4 regions of the Mycobacterium pseudokansasii genome follow, and region 1 is predicted to be linked to each of the others. Evidence: predicted binding sites of a transcription regulator. Region 1 holds the regulator's gene; each other region holds the start of a gene.
What was found. Region 1 encodes LexA, which represses DNA repair genes until DNA is damaged. Its sites were predicted from a motif close to CGAACANNTGTTCG; they were not measured.
Positions count from the first base shown of each region.

Region 2: a site for LexA is predicted at 2,843-2,856, ahead of EET10_RS27375 (HNH endonuclease signature motif containing protein). Genes of this name have one in related genera too.
Region 3: a site for LexA is predicted at 2,659-2,672, ahead of ruvC (crossover junction endodeoxyribonuclease RuvC). Genes of this name have one in related genera too.
Region 4: a site for LexA is predicted at 2,264-2,277, ahead of EET10_RS05710 (error-prone DNA polymerase). Genes of this name have one in related genera too.

Region 1 covers NZ_UPHU01000001.1:2,270,570-2,275,740, reverse strand. The annotation lists gene EET10_RS10345 (PhzF family phenazine biosynthesis protein) at 1-500, shown strand, start outside; gene EET10_RS10340 (peroxynitrite isomerase) at 503-988, opposite strand; gene nrdR (transcriptional regulator NrdR) at 1,019-1,483, opposite strand; gene EET10_RS10330 (LysM peptidoglycan-binding domain-containing protein) at 1,650-2,156, opposite strand; gene lexA (transcriptional repressor LexA) at 2,514-3,194, shown strand; gene EET10_RS10320 (sunset domain-containing protein) at 3,236-5,171, opposite strand, start outside.
Region 2 covers NZ_UPHU01000001.1:6,043,492-6,048,662, forward strand. The annotation lists gene EET10_RS27365 (FAD-dependent monooxygenase) at 1-411, shown strand, start outside; gene EET10_RS27370 (hypothetical protein) at 879-1,334, shown strand; gene EET10_RS27375 (HNH endonuclease signature motif containing protein) at 1,375-2,760, opposite strand; gene EET10_RS27380 (cytochrome P450) at 2,935-4,179, opposite strand; gene EET10_RS27385 (DUF2330 domain-containing protein) at 4,260-4,703, shown strand; gene EET10_RS27390 (haloalkane dehalogenase) at 4,783-5,171, opposite strand, start outside.
Region 3 covers NZ_UPHU01000001.1:2,431,862-2,437,032, reverse strand. The annotation lists gene EET10_RS11190 (PE family protein) at 1-419, shown strand, start outside; gene ruvB (Holliday junction branch migration DNA helicase RuvB) at 437-1,483, opposite strand; gene ruvA (Holliday junction branch migration protein RuvA) at 1,480-2,067, opposite strand; gene ruvC (crossover junction endodeoxyribonuclease RuvC) at 2,064-2,618, opposite strand; gene EET10_RS11170 (DUF4178 domain-containing protein) at 2,830-3,450, shown strand; gene EET10_RS11165 (DUF2617 family protein) at 3,459-3,962, shown strand; gene EET10_RS11160 (DUF4247 domain-containing protein) at 3,959-4,390, shown strand; gene EET10_RS11155 (DUF350 domain-containing protein) at 4,439-4,897, shown strand; gene EET10_RS11150 (polyamine aminopropyltransferase) at 4,894-5,171, shown strand, end outside.
Region 4 covers NZ_UPHU01000001.1:1,223,640-1,228,810, reverse strand. The annotation lists gene EET10_RS05710 (error-prone DNA polymerase) at 1-2,249, opposite strand, end outside; gene EET10_RS05705 (wax ester/triacylglycerol synthase domain-containing protein) at 2,424-3,773, shown strand; gene otsB (trehalose-phosphatase) at 3,815-4,978, shown strand; partial or broken gene EET10_RS05695 (PE family protein) at 5,079-5,171, shown strand, end outside.

The DNA of each region.
Region 1 (5,171 bases):
CCATCCACACTCCCCGTACCAGCCTTCCGTTCGCCGGACATCCGATCGTAGGTGTGTCGTGGTGGCTGCGTGAGCGGGGAATGCCGATCAAGACACTGCACGTGCCGGCGGGTCTCGTGCAGGTCAGCTATGCCAACGACGTGACCGCCATCAGCGCACGGGCCGAATGGGCACCCGAATTGGCCATCCATCATCTCGACTCACTCGATGCCCTGGCGGCCGCGGACCCCGACGACTTCTCCGACGACACCTCGCATTACCTGTGGACCTGGACCGACGAGCCTGCCGGCGCCCTGCGGGCCCGGATGTTCGCCTCCAATCTGGGGGTCGAGGAAGACGAAGCAACCGGTTCGGCGGCCATGCGGATCACCGACTACCTAAGCCGCGACCTGACCATCACGCAGGGCAAGGGATCGGTGCTCAAGACGACATGGAGCGCCGAGGGCTGGGTCACGGTTGCCGGATTGGTCGCCGATGACGGTGTGATGCAACTGGTTTGACGTCAACGCTGACGGTGCAACATGGCGGCGACGTGATGCTGTAAGGGTTGCCCGACAGCGGCCATCCGCAACGAGTGCGAGAGCTCGTCGCCGGCGACCCTGAAGGACCGGGTGATCGCCGTAACCTCTTTTGCGGTGGGAGTCAATCCGATGGTTGTGGTGGCCAACTCGAGGTGCACGGCGTCGTCGCCCGCCGAATACGTGCCTAGCTCGATTTCGGCGATGCCGCTGGGGTGCGCCAAGACCAACTCTGCGTGCCCCGGCTGGGGAACACGCAGGTAACCCGCCTCGGCATGCAAAGGCCTGCCGTCGTCCGCCGCGCGGGTCTTGTGCCCGTACACGAGAAACGGCTTGCCGACATGTGAGAACACGACCTCTTCGAAATACTCGAACGGCTCGATCGTGGGATATTCACCGGCACCCCGGCCCACCCATGTGCCCAGCAATGGCTCCAAGGGTCCAAGGTCGGGATGCAGCTCCGGAGGCATGACAGGGATCCTAACGGCGTCGCACCCGAATCAGCGTGAAGTCGATACGTTGCGGTGGGCACGCAGTGCCTCGATCTCCCGCTCGAAATCCTCGGCCGACGAAAAAGACCGGTACACCGATGCGAAACGCAGATAGGCAACCTCGTCGAGTTCGCGAAGCGGCCCCAGGATGGCCAGACCGACGTCGTGACTGGGCACCTCGGGCGACCCCGCGGCCCGCACTGTGTCTTCCACCTGCTGGGCAAGCAGGTTCAGCGCGTCATCGTCGACGTGGCGACCCTGACACGCCCGCCGCACCCCGCTGATGACCTTTTCCCGGCTGAACGGTTCGGAGACCCCGCTGCGCTTGACCACAGCCAGGACCGCCGTCTCCACGGTGGTGAAACGTCGCCCGCATTCCGGGCACGACCGGCGCCGCCGGATCGCCTGGCCCTCATCGGTTTCCCGTGAGTCGATCACCCGCGAGTCGGGATGCCGGCAGAACGGACAGTGCATGGCCGCTCCTTCGCCGTCATGGCATCCCGGTGTTTCAGACCTCTCCGAGACTACCTGCGCGCTCCCGCACACTGCCAACGCCGTCGCCATCCACGCGTGTTCGATTCCACGGCATCTCGGAAACGTTGGCGCGCTGCGGTTTTCGCCGCCATCTTGCATGGTGTCGTCAGCCGACCGGCGCGATCAACGTCTGCCCGGCGACAGGCATCGACGAATCCAGGTCGTTGAGTTCTCGGATCCGTTCGACAACCCGACGCACCGGCGTATCGGGCGCAACCCGGGCCGCCACGTCCTGCAACGACTCGCCGGCCGCCACTCGTACCACGGCAAGCCGGTCGGGCACGCGAGCCGACGAGTCCGCGGAAGTGCCGTTGACCAGCTCTCCGAAATGCGCCATCAGGCCCAGCCATAGCGTGATCATCCCGGCAAGCACCGCCAGACCCACCGTGGTCGCCACCGAGACGGGACGCCTGCAATGCGGAGCCGTCGATATCGCCAGGCCAGTACCCTGGTAGCGCAGCGACGCGCCGCCCGGCCGGCACGGCCCCGGCCGCCGTGGCGGTGCCGTCCCGCCCCGGGCCCCAAGAGGCTCACGAACGGGCCTGCTAGCCGGCCTGCTGGCCGGCAGGGGCACGCCACGGGTACGCGCCGGGAATGCCTGCGTGAGTGTCATGTTCGTTCCTCCGCCCGAGAATTCGTCGCTCATGCGTTCGACACCCTAGTCGATTACGTGTTCGATTGCCGAACATCTGATCGAAGCGTGTCGCGCGAACAAAACGCTAAACCGTGCCACCGACAAGGCCGGTCGGTCGCCATCGCTGCCATGAGGCACGGATACCCGATCGCGTGAATAGTTACGCATTTGTAATTCAGCACCTCAGTGGGTCAGCCGCGGCAGGACCGGACCAGGAGCGGGTCAGCCGCGGCAGGACCGGGCTAGGACCGGGCTAGGACGGACGTCAAGCCCGTTCCGACACACCGGTCGAACACATGTTTGATTCTCGGGCGCCGTCGGGTTACATTCAGTGCCATGAGCGACAGCAACGCCCCCTCAGTCGGTTCCGTGGACCCCGCACTCACCGAGCGGCAGCGCACCATCTTGAACGTCATCCGCACCTCGGTCACCAACCGCGGATATCCCCCCAGCATCCGCGAAATCGGCGATGCCGTCGGTCTCACGTCGACTTCGTCAGTAGCCCACCAACTGCGAGTTCTGGAGCGTAAGGGCTATCTGCGACGTGACCCGAACCGCCCGCGTGCGGTGGACGTCCGCGGTGCCGAAGACGTCATGACACCGGCGGCGGTCACCGACGTCGCCGGCTCCGACGCCCTGCCCGAGCCCACCTTTGTCCCGGTGCTCGGGCGCATCGCGGCCGGCGGCCCGATACTTGCCGAGGAAGCGGTCGAAGACGTGTTCCCGCTGCCGCGCGAGCTGGTCGGCGAGGGGACGCTCTTCCTGCTCAAGGTCGTCGGCGACTCGATGGTCGAAGCCGCGATCTGCGACGGCGACTGGGTGGTCGTGCGACAGCAGAACGTTGCCGACAACGGCGACATCGTCGCGGCCATGATCGACGGCGATGCCACCGTCAAGACCTTCAAGCGCGCAGGCGGTCAGGTGTGGCTGATGCCCCACAATCCGGCCTTCGACCCGATACCCGGCAACGACGCAACGGTACTGGGCAAGGTCGTCACGGTGATCCGCAAGATATAGGGCCCAGCGCCACCGGGCAGACATCGCCGGGAGCCGGATTCCTAGTCCGCTTTGATGAAACCGTTGGCTTGGGCGGCGTCCTCGCTGGCAAACCAGATCTCGGCGAGCGTGTCGTAATAGAGCGCGCTGCTGGGCGTGTAATACAAGCCGAACCGGGCACTGGCTTTGATCGGATATCCCTCTGGTGCCTGGTATGGGTCGTGGTCCAGCGGCATGTGGATGGTCGGCCGCGCAGCCGGGCTCGGCCCGGAAGCAACCGTGGCCGTGAGAGCTGATTCCGGCGCTTGCGGCTCATCCTCAGGCTCTGCGGCAGCGTGGCGCCCCGCCCTCCCCTGAGGAGCTGAAACCTCCGGGAAGGCTTCCGGGAACGCCTCCGCGTAGCCGGGCTCGCCGTAGCCGGGCTCGGCATCGGCGGAGGCAGCGCGCGGGGCGAAAGCATCCGGGAAGGCGGCATCCGCAACCGCGGTCTCCGGCACGGCTACTTCGGGAGCCGCTGCCTCCGGAACCGCCGCTTCCGGCGCATATCTTTCCGGTACCACGGGCTCCCCGGTCACGGTTTCTGGAACGTCGGGCTCGGGAACCGCCGCCTCCGCGAGGTCGGCGCGGGTCACGATGGGCGTCGGCGTGGTATCCACCGCGTCGGGATTTTCTTCGTCAAACTCGAAGCCCATATCCGACGCGCGTAGTGCGTCGCCGCCGTATTCACCACCGCTAGAGGCGTATTCGTCGACACCAGCACTGGTCGCGGCGCCCCGTGGCCAGCTGACCCGCGACGCCGCCCCGGCATCCGGACCGCGATGTTCCTGCAGCTGCTGGTCGTCAACCGGGAAGTCTTCGGAGCCGAAATCGATGTCGTCGTGCGGCCAGCGCCCACCGGCGGCGTCATAGCCGGCCTCCACATCGCGATCCTGCTCGTGCTCGTATGCCTCGTAGGCGGCGGGCTGGCCGGTGCGCCGCCGGCGCACACCCAACACGACCAACACGAACATCACGATCAGCAGCACGACCGGGACCACGGCCACCAGCCACCACCAGTGCCAGGTGAACTTCTTGCCGTGCGATGGAGCCGCCGACGTGCTGGGCTGATTCTGCCCGGACACCTGCAGCCCGGATAACAGCGGCGCCAGGTTCGCCGGGTCGGTGGTGAATGTGTTGCTCGTGCGGTTCCACGACACCTTGCCGCCGGTGAACTTCTGCGACACCACATCGCCGTCCACGGTCTGGTCGGCAACCGGCGCACCGAGTTTTCCGGTGGCACCTTTGAGCTTGTCCCAGGCGGCCTTCATCGCTCCCCGCACCACAAAGGCGCCGTGATCCGGGGTCCAGAAAATCACCGGCTTGTCCGCGGCAGAGAACGCCGCGATCCTGCTGGCCGGCGTGATGCCGCCGTCGGACTCGTTGGCGACGGGGAAACCAAGGTCGCTGCTGACCGGCCCGCCCAGCGACTCGTACTTGGCCAGGATCGCGCCCTCCACGGCGTTCGCACCGGTGGCCGGACTGAAGAAGATCTTGCCGCCGACAAAGTCCTGGGCAATACCGTCACCGCCGATCGGGTACGGCGCGCCCTTCTTGGCACCCAACGGGCCGGCGGCGCCACCGGCGGCGCGCCAGGCCATGTTGATGGCGGCGGCGGGGTCGAGCGCCACCTGCAAGCCCTTCAGCTGATCCGCCAATACCGCCGGGTTGGTGGTGAAATCTTTGGTCTTCTTGTTCCAGGAGACTTCGCCGCCGGTGAACTTCTGGGATACGACGTCGCCGTCGTAGGTTTCATCGGCGACCGGGGCACCCAGCACGCCCCCAGAGCTGCCGAGTTTGTCCCACGCAGCGTTCATCGCGCCGCGCACCACGAACGCGCCGTGGTCGGGCGTCCAGAAAATCACCGGATTGTCGCTGACAGAAAAGGTGCTGACCCGACTGTCGGGGCCGGCGAGGCCAGGAACCTCGTTGATGGTGGGAAATCCCAAATCGCTGTCGGCC
Region 2 (5,171 bases), 3.8 Mb from region 1:
GAATTGCTGGCGCAGCCCGATGTGGTCCGTCACCTCGGCGACCTAGTGTCGGGCGCCGATATTCGCTATGCGACGAGTTCGGATCAGCATCCCCTCGTCGGGCGCTGGGTGCCGGATTTTGCCGTCGAAAACTCGTGCGGAACCACTCGCGTCGCGGAGCTTGCCCGCGACGGGAGGCCGTTGCTGGTCGACCTCACCGAACAGGGCGTAGTGGCTCAGGCGGCAGTCGACATTGCGAACCGGGTCACCGTTGCCGCAGGACGCCCGGTCCCGGACGTACCGGCAACGGCGCTGCTGGTACGTCCAGATGGTTACGTGGCCTGGGCGTCCGCAGCGCCGACACCTGACATTGCCGACCTCGACGAGCTTGATCGCCTGCTCACCCGTTGGTTCGGCGTCACCTTGACCTGATCTCAAGAGCCGCCGATCCCCCGGATGGGGGACCCCCGTTGTCCGCCGTTCGCGCTACTCGGAATTCGTCGCAAAGGACCACTGATCAGGGGACAACGCATGCCGCGGGAATAGGGCATCGTTGCAAGGCTGGGCATTTTCGCACGGCAGGTTGATTGCGATAAGGAGATATCTGATGAGCCATGAAGCCCTTTTCCATGAGCTGGACGCCGTATACGCGTGGGCTGTCTTCGTGGTCGACGACATCGATTCGTAAGCACCGTGTCGGCTCTCGGGCCGACTAGATCGGAGGTCAAGTCCCAAGACGCGGTGTAGCAAAGCTCGATCGCCCGACCCTTGGGCGGGCAGATCAGGCGGTGCGATATCCGCCTTTGTTGCTACACCGCGTCCCCGGGCGCAACCCCGCGCGGCGCGCCCGCAAATTCGAACGTCCGGATACAGCTATTCGACACCCTTAAGATGTCGTGATGCTGCACGTATCGTCATTGTTCGTTGCCGGCACCGCCACACTAGACGAATACGGCGCGATCAATGCGACGCGCATCCCGATGACCTGGTTTCAGGTCGACCAAATGCCGCTCTGGGCAAAGGTTCCCGTTGTTCTAGTGGTGCATGCCAAAGCAGGTGGTGACTACGACCCGGAACTCCACGTCGTGTGCAAGGACCCCGCCGGGGTGCCGCGCGGAACCCTCAAAGCCAGTTGGCACTGGCCGGACGACGAAGATAAAGCTTCCAAGTACCGGTGCTTTACCCAAGAACTCTCCTTTCCGATCGAGACTGAAGGCGAGTACACGATCGGCGCCTACTATGACGAGCAAGGCAAGTTCGAGCTGTCCACACCAATACCGATCTCGATCATTTTGGCCGCTCAGACTCCGCGCGGCGATGAGGGCGAGAACGCTGCGAATGACGACAGCGGCTAGACCGGCCGCTGGCCGGCTACGCGTGGGAAGTTGTGCGGGCTTACGGGGATCGCGTGTCTTCTTCGTCGTCTTCGTCTGCGTGGAGGAGTTTTTCGGGATGGTGCATGGTGTTGGTGCGGGGTTGGCCGCGGTCGAGATGGGGTGGGGGTGTCCATTCGGTGTCGCCGTGGGTGTTTTTGCGGGTGCTCCAGCCTTTGTCGGCTAGTGGGTGGTGGCCGCCGCAGGCGAAGGTGAGTTGGTTGACGTCGGTGGTGGGTGATTGGGCGTAGGGGATGACGTGGTGGACCTCGCAGAAGTAGCCCTTGACGTCACAACCCGGCGCGCTGCACCCGCGCTCCTTGCCATACAACACGATTCGCTGCCCCGGTGAGGCCAGCCGTTTGCTGTGATACAGCGCCAACGCCTTACCGCCGTCGAAAACCGCGAGATAATGCCGGGCGTGGCGGGCCAGCCGGATCACATCACTCATCGGCAGCAGGGTGCCGGCGCCGGTGAGTCCTTGTCCGGCAGCGGCTTCCAGTTCGGCCAGTGTGGTGGACACGATGATCGTCGCGGGTAGGCCGTTGTGCTGACCCAACTCCCCCGACGCCAGCAGGCCGCGCAGCCCGGCCAGCAGCCCGTCGTGGTTGCGTTGGGCCGCTGAGCGGGTGTCGGTGTCGATGGCGGCTTGACTGGGGGTGCCCTCCACACAGGGGGTTTTCGATTCGGGGTTGCACATGCCGGGGGCACCCAGTGTGGCCAGCACGGCTTCGACGGTGGCGCGCAGCTCGGGGGTGATCAGCCCACGCAGCTCCGACATGCCATCGGCCTGCTGGCTGCCTAAGGTCAGGCCGCGGCGGCGGGCGCGGTCCTCATCGCGGTAGGTGCCGTCGGGATTGAGACAATCAGCGAGGGTGTCGGCCAACCCCGCTAACTGTTCGGGGCGAACCTGGCTGCCTTGGCGGGCCAGCTGGGCTTCGGCGCGCTCGCGGGTGGCTTGATCGACCCAGCCCGGCAGCTGGTGGTAGAAACGTCGGATCACGTGGATGCTTTCGCCGCCCAATTTTCCGTCGCGTTGGGCGGCGACGGCCCCGGCCAGTACCGGGGCGATCGGTTCTCCGGTCAGCCCGCGCCGCGGCCCCAGATCGGCGGCGGCTTTGATGCGCCGGCTGGCCTCGGTGCGGCTGATCAGCGCCCAGTCGGCGATCGCATGCGACAGCTTGCCGCCTAGCTCTTCGGTGCTGGCTTGGCGGGCCAGGTTGTTGATCAGCTGATGCTCAGCCACCGGCAGCCGCCGGCGCACCTTTTCACACCGCTCCACCAACGCCAACCACTCCGGGGTGGTCAAGGCATCAAAGTTCAAATCCACCAACCTATCCACCGCGGCATCGAGTGCACCAAAGACCGCCGTGACCGTCTGCCGATCCACGACACCGCCCGAGCTCATACCCGCAATCTATCGACCGACACCGACAAGAATCGGGCAGAAAGTGACTGCCAAACAACAGATTTCACGTGTTCTCTCACAGCGAACAGCAATCCGGTGTGCCGGTGCGAAAGCGGGCGCCGACCCACATCACCCAAAGTGACCAGAACTGCACCCAACGGCTCAGCGAACTGACTAGATCACGACGGACAACGTCTGGAGCCCGCGAAGCGTAACGTTCGTCTTGTACTGTGGCTCACCGGCCAACCTGGCATCGGGGAATCGCGCGGTGATCGCCGACAACGCCACACCGGCTTCCAACCGCGCCAGCGGGGCGCCCAGGCAGTAATGCGCTCCATAGCCAAAACCCAAGTGCCGCAAGGGCGCACGATCCGGTTCGAAGGCGTCTGGTCGGTCGTACTCGGCCGGATCACGATGCGCCGCCGCCAGCAGCAACATCATCGTGTCACCCTTAGCGACCGAGATGTCCCCAATCGCCATGTCATCGCCGGCAATTCGGCCGACCAGTTGCACCGGCGGGTCATAGCGCATGGTTTCCTCGATGACCGCCGGTGCCCGGGCAGCGTCGGCGCCCAGCGCAACCCAGTGCCGACGGTCTCGCAGCATCGCCAAGATGGCGTTGCCGATCAAGTTCACCGTGGTCTCGTGTCCGGCGACCAGCAGCAGCATGCAGGTGGACACGATCTCCTCCTGGGTCAACTGATCGCCGGACTCCTCTACCGCGATCAGACCGGACATCAAGTCGTCGCCGGGCCTAATCCGGCGCTGCGCGATCAGCTCGCGCAGGTACTCGCGCAGCCAGCTGCCGGCCGCCAGCCCGTCGTTGAAGTCCTCGGAATGCTCGCCGGTGAAGGCGAGAAACGGGTCCAGCGACTGCGCGAGCAAGGCCGATGCCCGGCTGAACTGTGGCTCGTCTTCCAGCGGCACCCCGAGTAGCCGGCAGATCACCGCCACCGGCAATGGATAGGCGAAGTCGCCGACTACGTCGAAGCGGCCCTTTTCGGCGATCCGGTCCAGCAATCCGTACACCAGCGCAGTGATGTCGGGTCGCAGTGCGTTCACTACTTTCGGAGCGAATGCCTTACTGACCAGCTTGCGCAGCCGAGTGTGATCGGGCGGATCGAGAAACAAAAAGCCGGGCGGGAATTCGGTGCCCGGCGCCGGTGCATCCTGCAGCCGTCGCCGGGCGATCGTCGAGTTGGACCGGTCACTGCTCGACAACGGGTGCCGCAGCACCTCGGTGCAGTCGTGATAGGTCGAGAAAAGTACGAAGTTGGCGTCCGGCAGCTGCAGCGGCCCGTGTTCACGAAGCTGCGCACACACCGAATACGGGTTGGCCCGGATCGCCGGGTCCAGCAGTTGCAGCAGCAACGCCTGCGGTTCGGCGTATTCGGTGGGCTCCATGGGCCGTGTCGTCATGCTGACATTGTGCCCGTGCTTCGAGTGCGCCCTGGTCAAAGTAGCTGGCCGCAACCACGGTGCCACGTCGCATCTGCGACATGGCGGTGCTGCGCTTCTGCCGGTTGGTATTCGTTATCGGGTTGCTGCTTTCGGTAGCCATGGCCACCACGGTGCCGGCCGCGCCGGGCCATGCCTGCGCATGCCGCGCGGCGATCGCTCCGGGTGGTGCCCGCGCCACCATGAATCATGAAGCGGCACTGTTGCATTGGGACGGGACAACCGAGACCATCGTGATGCAGCTCGCGATGGACGCCACCACCGATAACGTCGCGCTGGTGGTACCAACCCCCGCCCCGGCCACCGTCGCCGCGGCGGACAAGGCTGCCTTCGTGGAGTTGGACACGTTGACGGCGCCGCAAGTCCAGCACAAGCGTCGCTGGATCCTCGGTATCGGGATGGTCGGATCTGCGCCGCGCGAGGGGGCCGCGGGGGCACACGCTCCGTCGCCGTCTACGACAACGTCGCCATCCCGATCCTGGTGATCCTGTTCGTCGGATTCTTCGTGGTCGTCCTGGCGGCGACGGTGATCTTCTTCGTGGTCTACGGGAGGCGCGGGCTCGGTCAGCGGCGCAGAAATTTCACGATGTAGTCGGCCAGCTCTTCGCCGGCGTCCTCCTGCAGGAAATGGCCGGCGCCGCGTACTACCGGGTGCTCGACGCCCTGAGCACCGCGCATCTCACGCTTGAAGATCTCGGCCATCGGCCCGGTGATGGGGTCGCTGTCGCTGAACGCCACCAGCATCGGCGTCGGACTCACACACAGTTTCGTCCAGGCCGTCTTGTTCGCCGCGGCCGCCGGGTCGTCCGGGGAGGTCGGCACCAGGCCGGGCATGGCGCGCGGGCCGGCACAGTAGTCGTCGCCGGGAAAGGGAGCGTCATAGCCGGCGCGCACCGCGTCGCTCATCTGCCGCCGGCATCCCCCTTGCACGAACCAGCCGATGTCCAGCTTCG
Region 3 (5,171 bases), 160 kb from region 1:
CGCTTGTCGGCGCGGGCATCGGCGGCGGCGGCGGACAGGGTGGATTCGGCGTGATTACCGGCGGCGCCGGCGGCCAGGCCGGCCAGGGCGTGGCGCTCACCGGCCTGGGCGTCGGCGGTGTCGGCGGATTTGGCGGCGACAGTGTCACCGGCACCGGCGGCAACGGCGGTGCCGGCGGCGACGCCGGCGGCTTCCTCGCCCTCAACTTCGCCGGCAACGGCGGCAACGCCGGCCAGGGTGCAGGGCCTGCCAACGGCGGCAATGGCGGTCGCGTCGGGATCGTCAACAATGGTGCCTTCACGCCGACGCTGTACGGCTTCGGCGGTAACGGTGGCAACGGCGTCAACGGTGGCACCGGCGGCACCGGCGGCACCGGCGGCATCCTTGGCGGCGCCAACGGAACCAACGGATCGCCCTAGCCCCCTCAAGAAATCGCTCAGTCGAACAGCCCCGGTTGGCCCAGCCCGGTGACGCCCGCCGGCGGGGTCATGCCCAGGTGCGTCCAGGCGAGCGCGGTGGCCACCCGGCCGCGCGGCGTACGGGCGATCATGCCGGCGCGCACCAGGAACGGCTCGCACACCTCCTCCACCGTGGCCGCCTCCTCGCCGACCGCGACCGCCAGCGTCGAGACCCCGACCGGGCCGCCGCCGAAGCTGCGGGTCAGGGCGGACAGCACCGCGCGGTCCAGTCGGTCCAGGCCCAGCTCGTCGACGTCGTAGACCGCCAGCGCCGACTTGGCGACATCGCGAGTGATGACGCCGTCGGCGCGGACCTCGGCGAAGTCACGGACGCGGCGCAGTAGCCGGTTGGCGATCCGCGGCGTTCCCCGGGAGCGGCGGGCGATCTCCGCTCCGGCCTCGGTACCCAGTTCGATGCCCAGAATGCCGGCCGAGCGGGCCAGCACCCGCTCCAGCTCGGCCGGCTCGTAGAAGTCCATGTGTGCGGTGAAGCCGAACCGGTCGCGCAGCGGGCCGGTCAGCGCCCCGGATCTGGTGGTGGCACCGACCAGGGTGAACGGCGCGATCTCCAGCGGGATCGATGTGGCGCCGGGACCCTTGCCGACCACCACGTCGACCCGGAAGTCCTCCATCGCCAGATACAGCATCTCCTCGGCGGGCCGGGCGATGCGGTGGATCTCGTCGATGAACAGCACGTCATGCTCGACCAGGTTGGACAGCATCGCGGCCAGGTCGCCCGCACGTTCCAAGGCCGGGCCCGACGTCACCCGAAGCGACGACCCGAGCTCGCCGGCGATGATCATCGCCAGTGACGTCTTACCCAGACCCGGGGGGCCGGACAGCAGGATGTGATCCGGTGTGCCGCCGCGGTTTCGGGCTCCCTCGATGACCAGCTGGAGCTGTTCGCGCACCCGGGGCTGGCCGATGAACTCGCACAACGAGCGGGGCCGCAGGCTGCCGTCGATATCGCCCTCGCCCACGGCCAGGGCCGGCGATACGTCGCGGTCGGACGGTTCGTCGCTCATCGGGCCTTACCCAGCAGCGCCAGGGCGGCCCGCAATGCACCCGACGTCGTGGCCTCGGCGTCTCCGGCCAGCACCTTGTCGGTGGCCTCCTCGGCCTGCTTGGCGGCAAAGCCCAGCCCGACGAGGGCCTCCACCACCGGCGTGCGGACCGCATGACCGTTGAGCGCGGGAGCGGCCGTCCCCGCCGGACCCACTTTGTCGCGCAACTCCAGCACCATCCGTTCGGCGCCGCGTTTGCCGATGCCGGGCACCCGCGTCAACGCCGCGACGTCGCCGTCGGCCAGCGCCCGGCGCAGCGCCGCGGCGTCGTGTACGGCCAGCGTCGCCATCGCCAGGCGCGGCCCGACACCGGAGACCGACAACAACGTCAGGAACAGGTCGCGGTTTTCCCGGTCGGCGAATCCGTACAGCGTCATCGAATCCTCGCGCACGATCATCGCCGTGACCAGCCGCGCCTCGGTCCCCTGCCGCAAGGTCGCCAGCGTCGACGGCGTCGCGTTGACCCGGTAACCGACACCGGACGCCTCGATCACCACGTGATCGAGGGCCACCTCCAGCACCTCACCGCGGACCGAGGCGATCATCGCGCGGCCTTCAGTTTGGCCAGATAGGCGTGACGCTGCTGGGCCGCCAGCGCCTCGGCGCGCGCGATCCGGGCGATCATCGGCGCCCGCCAGCAATGGCAGATCGCCAACGCCAACGCGTCGGCCGCATCGGCCGGCGTCGGTTTGGCTTGCAGCGCAAGGATTCTGGTGACCATCGCGGTGACCTGAGCCTTGTCGGCGCCACCGTTGCCGGTGACCGCGGCCTTGACCTCGCTGGGAGTGTGGAAGTGTACGTCGATGTCGCGTTTGGCCGCCGCCAGGGCGATCACCCCCCCGGCCTGCGCGGTACCCATGACCGTCGTCACGTTCTGCTGGGAGAACACCCGCTCGATGGCCAGAACGTCGGGACGGTGGGTGTCCAGCCAGTGCTCGACGGCGTCATTGATGGCCAGCAGCCGCTTCGCCAGCGCGGTATCCGAGGGGGTGCGCACCACGTCGACATCGAGCGCGACGAGGTCCCGGCCCCGGCCGCTTTCCACCAGCGACAGACCGCACCGCGTCAACCCGGGATCGACTCCCATTACCCGCACCGCATTGCCCTTTCGCAGCCCTTTCACGGCCCTTTCACACCGAACAGCTGTTCGATAGCCTAGCGGGTGGGTGTGACAAGGCCGGGCAGGACACGCGGTTTGAACCGCGCGTCCGGAGGCAGCCCCTGACGCATGCCTCTTATCCGGACCCGGCCCGGCGCGAAGCTGTTACGTTAGGGCGCACGTCGGCTCGCCGTAGGGAAGGGTTGAGGTGGGATCACTGATGGTGGTGCTCGCGGTGGCATTGTTCATCGCGTCGCTTCTCGTTCTCGTCGTCGCTCTCAAGCGTCCCAAGACCCCGAAACCACCGGGCAACCGACAAGATCCCCTGTCTTTCAACGCGATGCCGCAGTTCGGCCCGCGTCAACTCGGCCCCGGCGCCATCGTCAGCTATGGCGGTGTCGACTATGTGGTTCGCGGATCGGTCACCTACCGTGAGGGACCGTTCGTCTGGTGGGAGCACCTGCTGGAGGGCGGCGACGAGCCGATGTGGTTCAGCGTCGAAGACGACGACGGGCGGCTCGAGCTGGCGATGTGGGTGAAACGCACCGACCTTGCCGTGCAGCCCGACGGCGACCAGGTGCTCGACGGCGTGACGTTTCAAGAGTCGGAGCGGGGCCATGCCGGCTACACCACCGAGGGGACGACGGGCCTGCCCGCGGGCGGCGAGATGGACTACGTCGACTACGTCGGTGCCGGTCAGGGGGGCGACGAGACCGCCTTGTTGTCATTCGAGCGCTGGGCACCCGACATGCCCTGGGAGATATCCACCGGCAAAGCGGTGCTGCCCGGCGAGCTGACCGTCTACCCCGCTCCCCCGGCGTCCGCATAGGACCATCGGTGCCGCTTCATCAGCTCGCGGTCGCTCCGGCTGACGTATCGGGGGCCCGGCTGCGGCTGGCCATCAACGCGCCGCCGCCCCGGCCCCTGGCCAGCCATCGGTTGGACCACCCCGACGGCGGCACCCTGCTGCTCGGCGTGCTGGGGGCATCGCATGTCATCACCGTGAACCACGGTGGCACCACCTTTTCCGAGCAGATCTCGTGTTCGGCCCGCAACCGGGGCGCGAGTCTGCCGGCGCGCACCGAGGCTCCCGGCTACCGGCTGGAATCCCGTAGCGACACCTACGACGAGTCCGCGTTCCGCCGCCTCGCACACGAGCTGCGCCAGCGGTGCGCGTGCGACGACGGGTGGCTGGGCGGCATGTTCCCCGGCGATGACGCCGCGCTGACCGCGCTGGCGGCCGAACCCGACGGCACCGGCTGGCGCTGGCGGACCTGGCACCTCTACCCGACCGGCTCCGGCGGGTCGGTGGTGTACACCGCGAGCCGGTGGCAACCGTGAGCCGCAACCGCCTGTTTCTGATTGCCGCGGGGCTGGCCGTCGCCGCCACGGTGTCGTTGGTTTCGGGAGTAGTGCTGCTGAACAAGAACATCAGCTCGTATATCGCGTCGCACTATCGCGAAGAATCCCGCGACGCCAACGGAACGCGTTACCTCTGCACGGGATCAGCACATCAGGTGGCCGACACACTGGCCCGCTATCAGGCCCCCGCGGCACGCGCGGCCAGCGGCGACAACGAATACCTGCGCTACCGAAACAACATCGTGGTCGTCGGCCCCGACGGCTCCTACCCGTGCAGCATCCGCGTCGAACCCCTGAGTGCGGGCTACAGCCACGGCTCATTCATCTTCCTCGGTCCGGGATTCACTCCCGGGTCTCCGTCGGGCGGCTCGGGGGGCAGCCCGGGCGGGCCGGGCGGCAGCAAGTAGGACGAGTACCCAAAGGAGAAAGCCATGCAGCAGGCGTTACATCAGGCATTGCATCAGGTGGGAGTCGATTTCGGCACCGTCAACTTCACCCCGATCCTGCATGGCGTGGTGGCGACCATCTTGTACTTCCTGGTGGGTGCGGCCGTCCTGGTCGCGGGTTTCCTGATGGTCGATGTGCTGACTCCGGGCAACCTGCGCCGCCTGGTGTTCATCGATCGGCGGCCCAACGCCGTCGTCCTGGCCTCGGCGATGTATGCGGCGCTGGCCATCGTCATCATTACCGCCATTCACACCAGTTCCAGCCAGCTGGGCCAGGGGCTGGTCGACGTCGCCGTCTACGGGGGCGTCGGGGTGGCGCTGCAGGGGGCGGCACTGCTCATTCTCGAGATTGCCGTGCCCGGTCGCTTCCGCGAGCACGTCGAGGAACCGACGCTACATCCGGCGGCATTCGCCACGGCGGTGATGATGCTGGCCGTCGGGGGTGTGATCGCCGCCGCGCTGTCATGACGTCGACACAGCAGGCGCCGGTTGCGGCCTCGCCGCGCTGGCGCGCGGTGCTGCTGGCCGCCGTCGCCGCCTGCGCGGCCTGCGGCATCGTCTACGAGCTCGCACTGCTCACCCTGTCGGCCAGCCTGGACGGCGGCGGCATCGTCGCCACGTCACTGATCGTCGCCGGCTACATCGCCGCGCTGGGCGCCGGCGCGCTGCTGGTCAAGCCGCTGCTGGTGCGCGCGGCCATCACCTTCATCACCGTGGAGGTACTGCTGGGCATTGTCGGAGG
Region 4 (5,171 bases), 1.0 Mb from region 1:
GTGGAGCGCTTGGACCCCATGGCACGACGCAGCTGGTCGGCCTCGGCGGCGGTAAATCCGGCGCAGTCGACCGCCAGCTGCATCAACTGCTCTTGAAAAAGCGGCACCCCCAATGTCTTCCGCAATGCCGGCGCCATCGACGGATGTTCGTAGACGACCGGGTCGATGCCGTTGCGCCGCCGGATGTAGGGATGCACCGACCCTCCCTGGATGGGTCCGGGACGGATCAGCGCGACCTCGACCACCAGGTCGTAGAACACCCGCGGCCGCAGCCTGGGCAAGGTGGCCATCTGCGCACGCGACTCCACCTGGAACACGCCGACGGAATCGGCGCGGGCCAACATTTCGTACACCGCCGGTTCGGAGAGGTCTAGCTTGGCCAGGTCCACCTCGAGGCCCTTGTGTTCGGCCACCAGGTCTATGGCGTAGTGCAGTGCCGAGAGCATGCCCAGCCCGAGCAGGTCGAACTTCACCAAACCGATGGCCGCACAGTCGTCTTTGTCCCACTGCAGGACGCTGCGGTTTTCCATGCGCGCCCACTCCACCGGGCACACGTCGGCGATCGGACGATCACAGATCACCATGCCGCCGGAGTGAATGCCCATATGCCGCGGCAGATTCCGGATCTGGGTGGCCAGGTCGACCACCTGCTCGGGGATGCCGTCCACCTCAGCGGCCTGCCCGTTCCAGTGGCTGATCTGCTTGCTCCACGCATCCTGCTGGCCCTGCGAGAAACCCAGCGCGCGAGCCATGTCGCGCACCGCACTGCGTCCCCGGTAGGTGATGACATTGGCGACCTGGGCGGCGTAGTCGCGGCCGTATTTGCCGTAGACGTACTGGATGACCTTTTCCCGCTGATCCGACTCGATGTCGATGTCGATGTCGGGCGGGCCGTCGCGGGCCGGCGACAAGAAGCGCTCGAACAACAACTCGTTGGCCACCGGGTCGACGGCCGTGACGCCGAGGGCATAACAGACCGCGGAGTTGGCCGCCGACCCCCTGCCCTGGCACAGGATGTTGTTCCTTCGGCAAAACTGGGTGATGTCGTGTACCACCAGGAAGTAGCCCGGAAACCTCAGCTGGGCAATGACTTTCAGCTCATGCTCGATTTGGGCGTAAGCCCGTGGCGCACCGTCGGGCGGTCCGTAGCGGTGGCGGGCGCCCGCCATGACCAACTGCCGCAGCCAGCTGTCCTCGGTGTGCCCGTCGGGTACGTCGAACGGCGGCAGCTGAGGTGCGATGAGCGCCAGCTCGAACGCGCACTGCTCGCCCAGCTCGGCGGCGGCGGTCACCGCCTCGGGGCGCCAGGCGAACATCCGGGCCATCTCGTCGCCGGACCGCAGATGCGAGCCACCCAGCGGCGCCAGCCACCCGGCGGCGGAATCCAGGGACTGTCGAGCGCGGATCGCACCCATCGCCATGGCCAGCCGGCTGCGTGACGGGCGCGCGAAATGGGCTCCGGTGGTGGCGACGACCCCGACGCCGAAGCGTGGCGCCAGCCCGGCCAGCGTCGCGTTGCGTTCGTCATCGAGCGGGTGACCATGGTGGGTCAACTCGATGCTGACCCGGTACGCACCGAACCGATCCACCAAGTCGGCCAGCGCCCGCTGCGCCGCGTCCGAGCCGCCTTGGCAAAATGCCTGGCGCACATGGCCTTTCCGGCATCCCGTCAGGATGTGCCAGTGCCCGTCGGCGGCCTCGGTCAGCGCGTCGAAGTCGTAGCGCGGCTTACCTTTCTCACCGCCGGCCAGATGGGCTGCGGCCAGTTGCCGGGACAGCCGCCGGTAACCCTCGGGGCCGCGGGCCAGGACCAGCAGGTGCGGGCCGGGCGGGTCCGGCTGCTCGGTGCGAGCCTCCGATCCCAGCGACAGCTCCGCGCCGAACACGGTACGCATATCGAGTTCGGCAGCCGCTTCGGCGAAGCGAACCGCCCCGTACAGGCCGTTGTGATCGGTGAGCGCCAGTGCGCGCAGATCCAGCCGGGCGGCTTCTTCGACCAGTTCCTCCGGCGTACCGGCCCCGTCGAGGAAGCTGTACGCCGAATGCGCATGCAGCTCGGCATACGCGACCGACGAACGGACCCGAACATTCTCTGGCGGCTGGTACGTCCCGCGCTGACGCGACCAGGGGCCCTCCAATCCGACATCGTCGGCCGGCTCGGCCGCAACCGCCGCACCGGCGTGGCGCGGCTTGCCGTCCAGCACCCGCTCCATCTCCGCCCAGCTCGGCGGCCCGTTGCCCCAGCCCATGCCCCGCAGTGTATCGAACGTCTGTTCGATTGTCGAGTCATTCTGCCGCCCCCATTCGCCGCCGTAAACCCTTCGTTAACTCGAAAAACGCGTTCTTAACCCGGCAGGCCTATCGCACCCGAGCGCTCACGACGGATACTGGACGGATTCACAAGAGGCGGTGGGGAACCCGGCATGGCACAACTGACCACATTGGACACCGGCTTGCTCAAGGCTGGGGATTCGCAGTGGCACACGAGCCTGGCGACCGGTGCGGTGGCGGTCGTCAACGGCGTCGTGCCTGACTTTGATCTACTCAAAGACGTTCTGGCCCAGCGGCTTCGATCAATGCCACGATACGCGCAGGTGCTCCGGGCCGAGTGGGTCGAACATCCGCAATTCGATCCGGCCCAGCACATGCAACGGATGGCGCTCCCCAGCCCGGGCGACGACAATGAACTGTTCCGGGCGATCGCTCACGCCTTGACCCGTCCCCTCGACGTGGACCGCCCGCTGTGGGAATGCTGGATCATCGAAGGCCTCAACGACAATCGCTGGGCGATCCTGCTCAAAATCCACCCGTGCATCGCGGACGGCATCTCGGCTGCGCAGCTTCTCACCGGCCTCTGCGACGATGCCGACAGCGACACCTTCGCCAATCGCGGTGCCGTGACGCCGCTTCCGGCACCGCACGCCGGCGCCCGCAGCCGGACCGATGCGCTGTGGCGAACTGCCGCCGCCGTCACCACAACGGTGTTCCAGGCGGCCGCCCGCGCTGTGACCTGGCCGGTGGCGCGCACGTCGTTGACCGGACCGCTGATCACGATGCGGCGTTATCACACGGTGCGAGTTCCGCTCGCCGACGTCGACAGGGTGTGCCGCAAGTTCGGGGTCACCGCCGACGACGTCGCACTCACGGCCATCAGTGAGGGCGTTCGGACCCTGCTACTCAATCGCGGCAACCAACCGCGTCCGGCCTCATTGCGAGTTCTCGACAAGACCGACCGGCAGATCGCAACCCAACTGCCGCATCTGCCCGTCGAGCAGGAAGACCTGATCGAGCGACTGCGCACGGTACACGCCCAATTGCACCTGGGCCACCAGAGCGACCGCGACAACCCCGCTGGGCTTTCGCAATTCGCGCCTTTTTCACTGTGCGCCAAGGCGATTCAAGCGTTGACCCGGCTGTCGCCGCGCAGCGTGGTGACCCTGGCAACCGACATGACCGGGCCGCGCCACCGGCTACGGCTGATGAGTCAAACGTTGGACCGGCTGCTGCCGATCCCACCGACCGCCCAGGAGTTGAGCACCGGGGTCGCGGTGCTGAGCTACGGCGACGAGCTGGTATTCGGCATCACCGCCGACTACGACGCCGCACCCGATATGGCGCGACTTGCCGCCGGTATCGAGCTGGGGATGGCGCGTCTGGTGGCACTCAGCCAAGACTCCGTTCTGCTGTTCTCCAGGGACCGCCGCAGGCGTGCGGCCGGCACCCGGACCGGCGGTGCTCGCGGCCGCTCGTCCGCGTCCCCGGTGCGCCGCTGAGCCTGATCCGCCGGCATTGACCACCGTGAGAAGGTGGGATGATGTCGGTCACCATCGACCCGCGCCGCCACGATGCGGTGCTATTCGACTCTTCTTTCGACTCGTCAGCTGACTCCGCCGAGCCGCTGATCGGGCAGCTACGCGAGGCCCGGGTCGGTACCGGGGCTTTTTCGTCCAGCGGTGATTGCCGAAACGCCCTCAGCGACGCGGCCGATCGGCTGGCGGTGCGGCCCGGCAGGTGCGTCGTCGTCGCCGTCGACCCGGCCGGCGCCACGGCGGCGCGCGAGAGCGGGTTCGCACTGGTGATCGGGGTCGACCGGAACGGACACGGTGACGCGCTGCGTGGCTGCGGCGCCGACGCCGTCGTCACCGACCTGAAGGATGTGCGGGTGCGCACCGGCGACCGCCGCATGTCCGAACTTCCGGACGCACTGCAGGCACCTGGCCTCACCGCCCACCGGCCCGCGGTGTTCTTCGACTTCGACGGCACCCTGTCCGACATCGTCAATGATCCCGACGCGGCTCGGCCCGTCGCCGGTGCGGCCGAGGCGCTCATCCAGCTGGCCGCGCAGTGCCCCGTCGCGGTGCTCAGCGGCCGCGACCTCGCCGACGTGACCGCGCGGCTGGGCGTACCCGGGATCTGGTATGCCGGCAGCCATGGTTTCGAGCTGACCGCACCCGACGGAACACACCACCAGAACGAGGCAGCCGCCGCGGCCATACCGGTGCTGGAGCAGGCGGCGGCACAGCTGCGCGAGCGGCTGGGGTCGATTCCCGGTGTTGTGGTGGAGCACAAGAGGTTTGGCGTAGCCGTGCATTACCGCAACGCGGCACGCGACCGCGTCGGCGACGTCGCCGCGGCGGTGCGCACCGCCGGCCAACGCGATGCGCTGCGGGTGACGACCGGCCGCGAGGTGATCGAGTTGCGCCCGGACATCGACTGGGACAAGGGAAGAACGCTGCGCTGGGTGATCGACCACCTGCGTTCAGGCAATGCGCCCCTGGTGCCGATCTACCTGGGTGACGACATCACCGACGAGGACGCGTTCGACGCCGTCCGGCCCGACGGCGTGCCGATCGTGGTGCGGCACACCGAAGATGGCGACCGGGCCACGGCGGCGCTGTTCGCGCTGGACAGTCCGGCGCGAGTCGCCGAGTTCACCGCGTGGTTGGCCCGTCAGCTTACTGACGCTCGCGTGAATTAACTCGCAGTACTGGCATCCGGCAATTCAAGCCGAGCCATAGAAACCAACACGCGCCCTGAGGGATTGGCGTTGGGCTCGCACCGGTCGAGCGGAGGACTCCATGTCGTATGTGTTCGCAACCCCGGAGATTATCGCCACAGCCGCAACAGACTTGGCCGGAATCAGGTCGTCGATCGAATCCGCGACCGTGGCG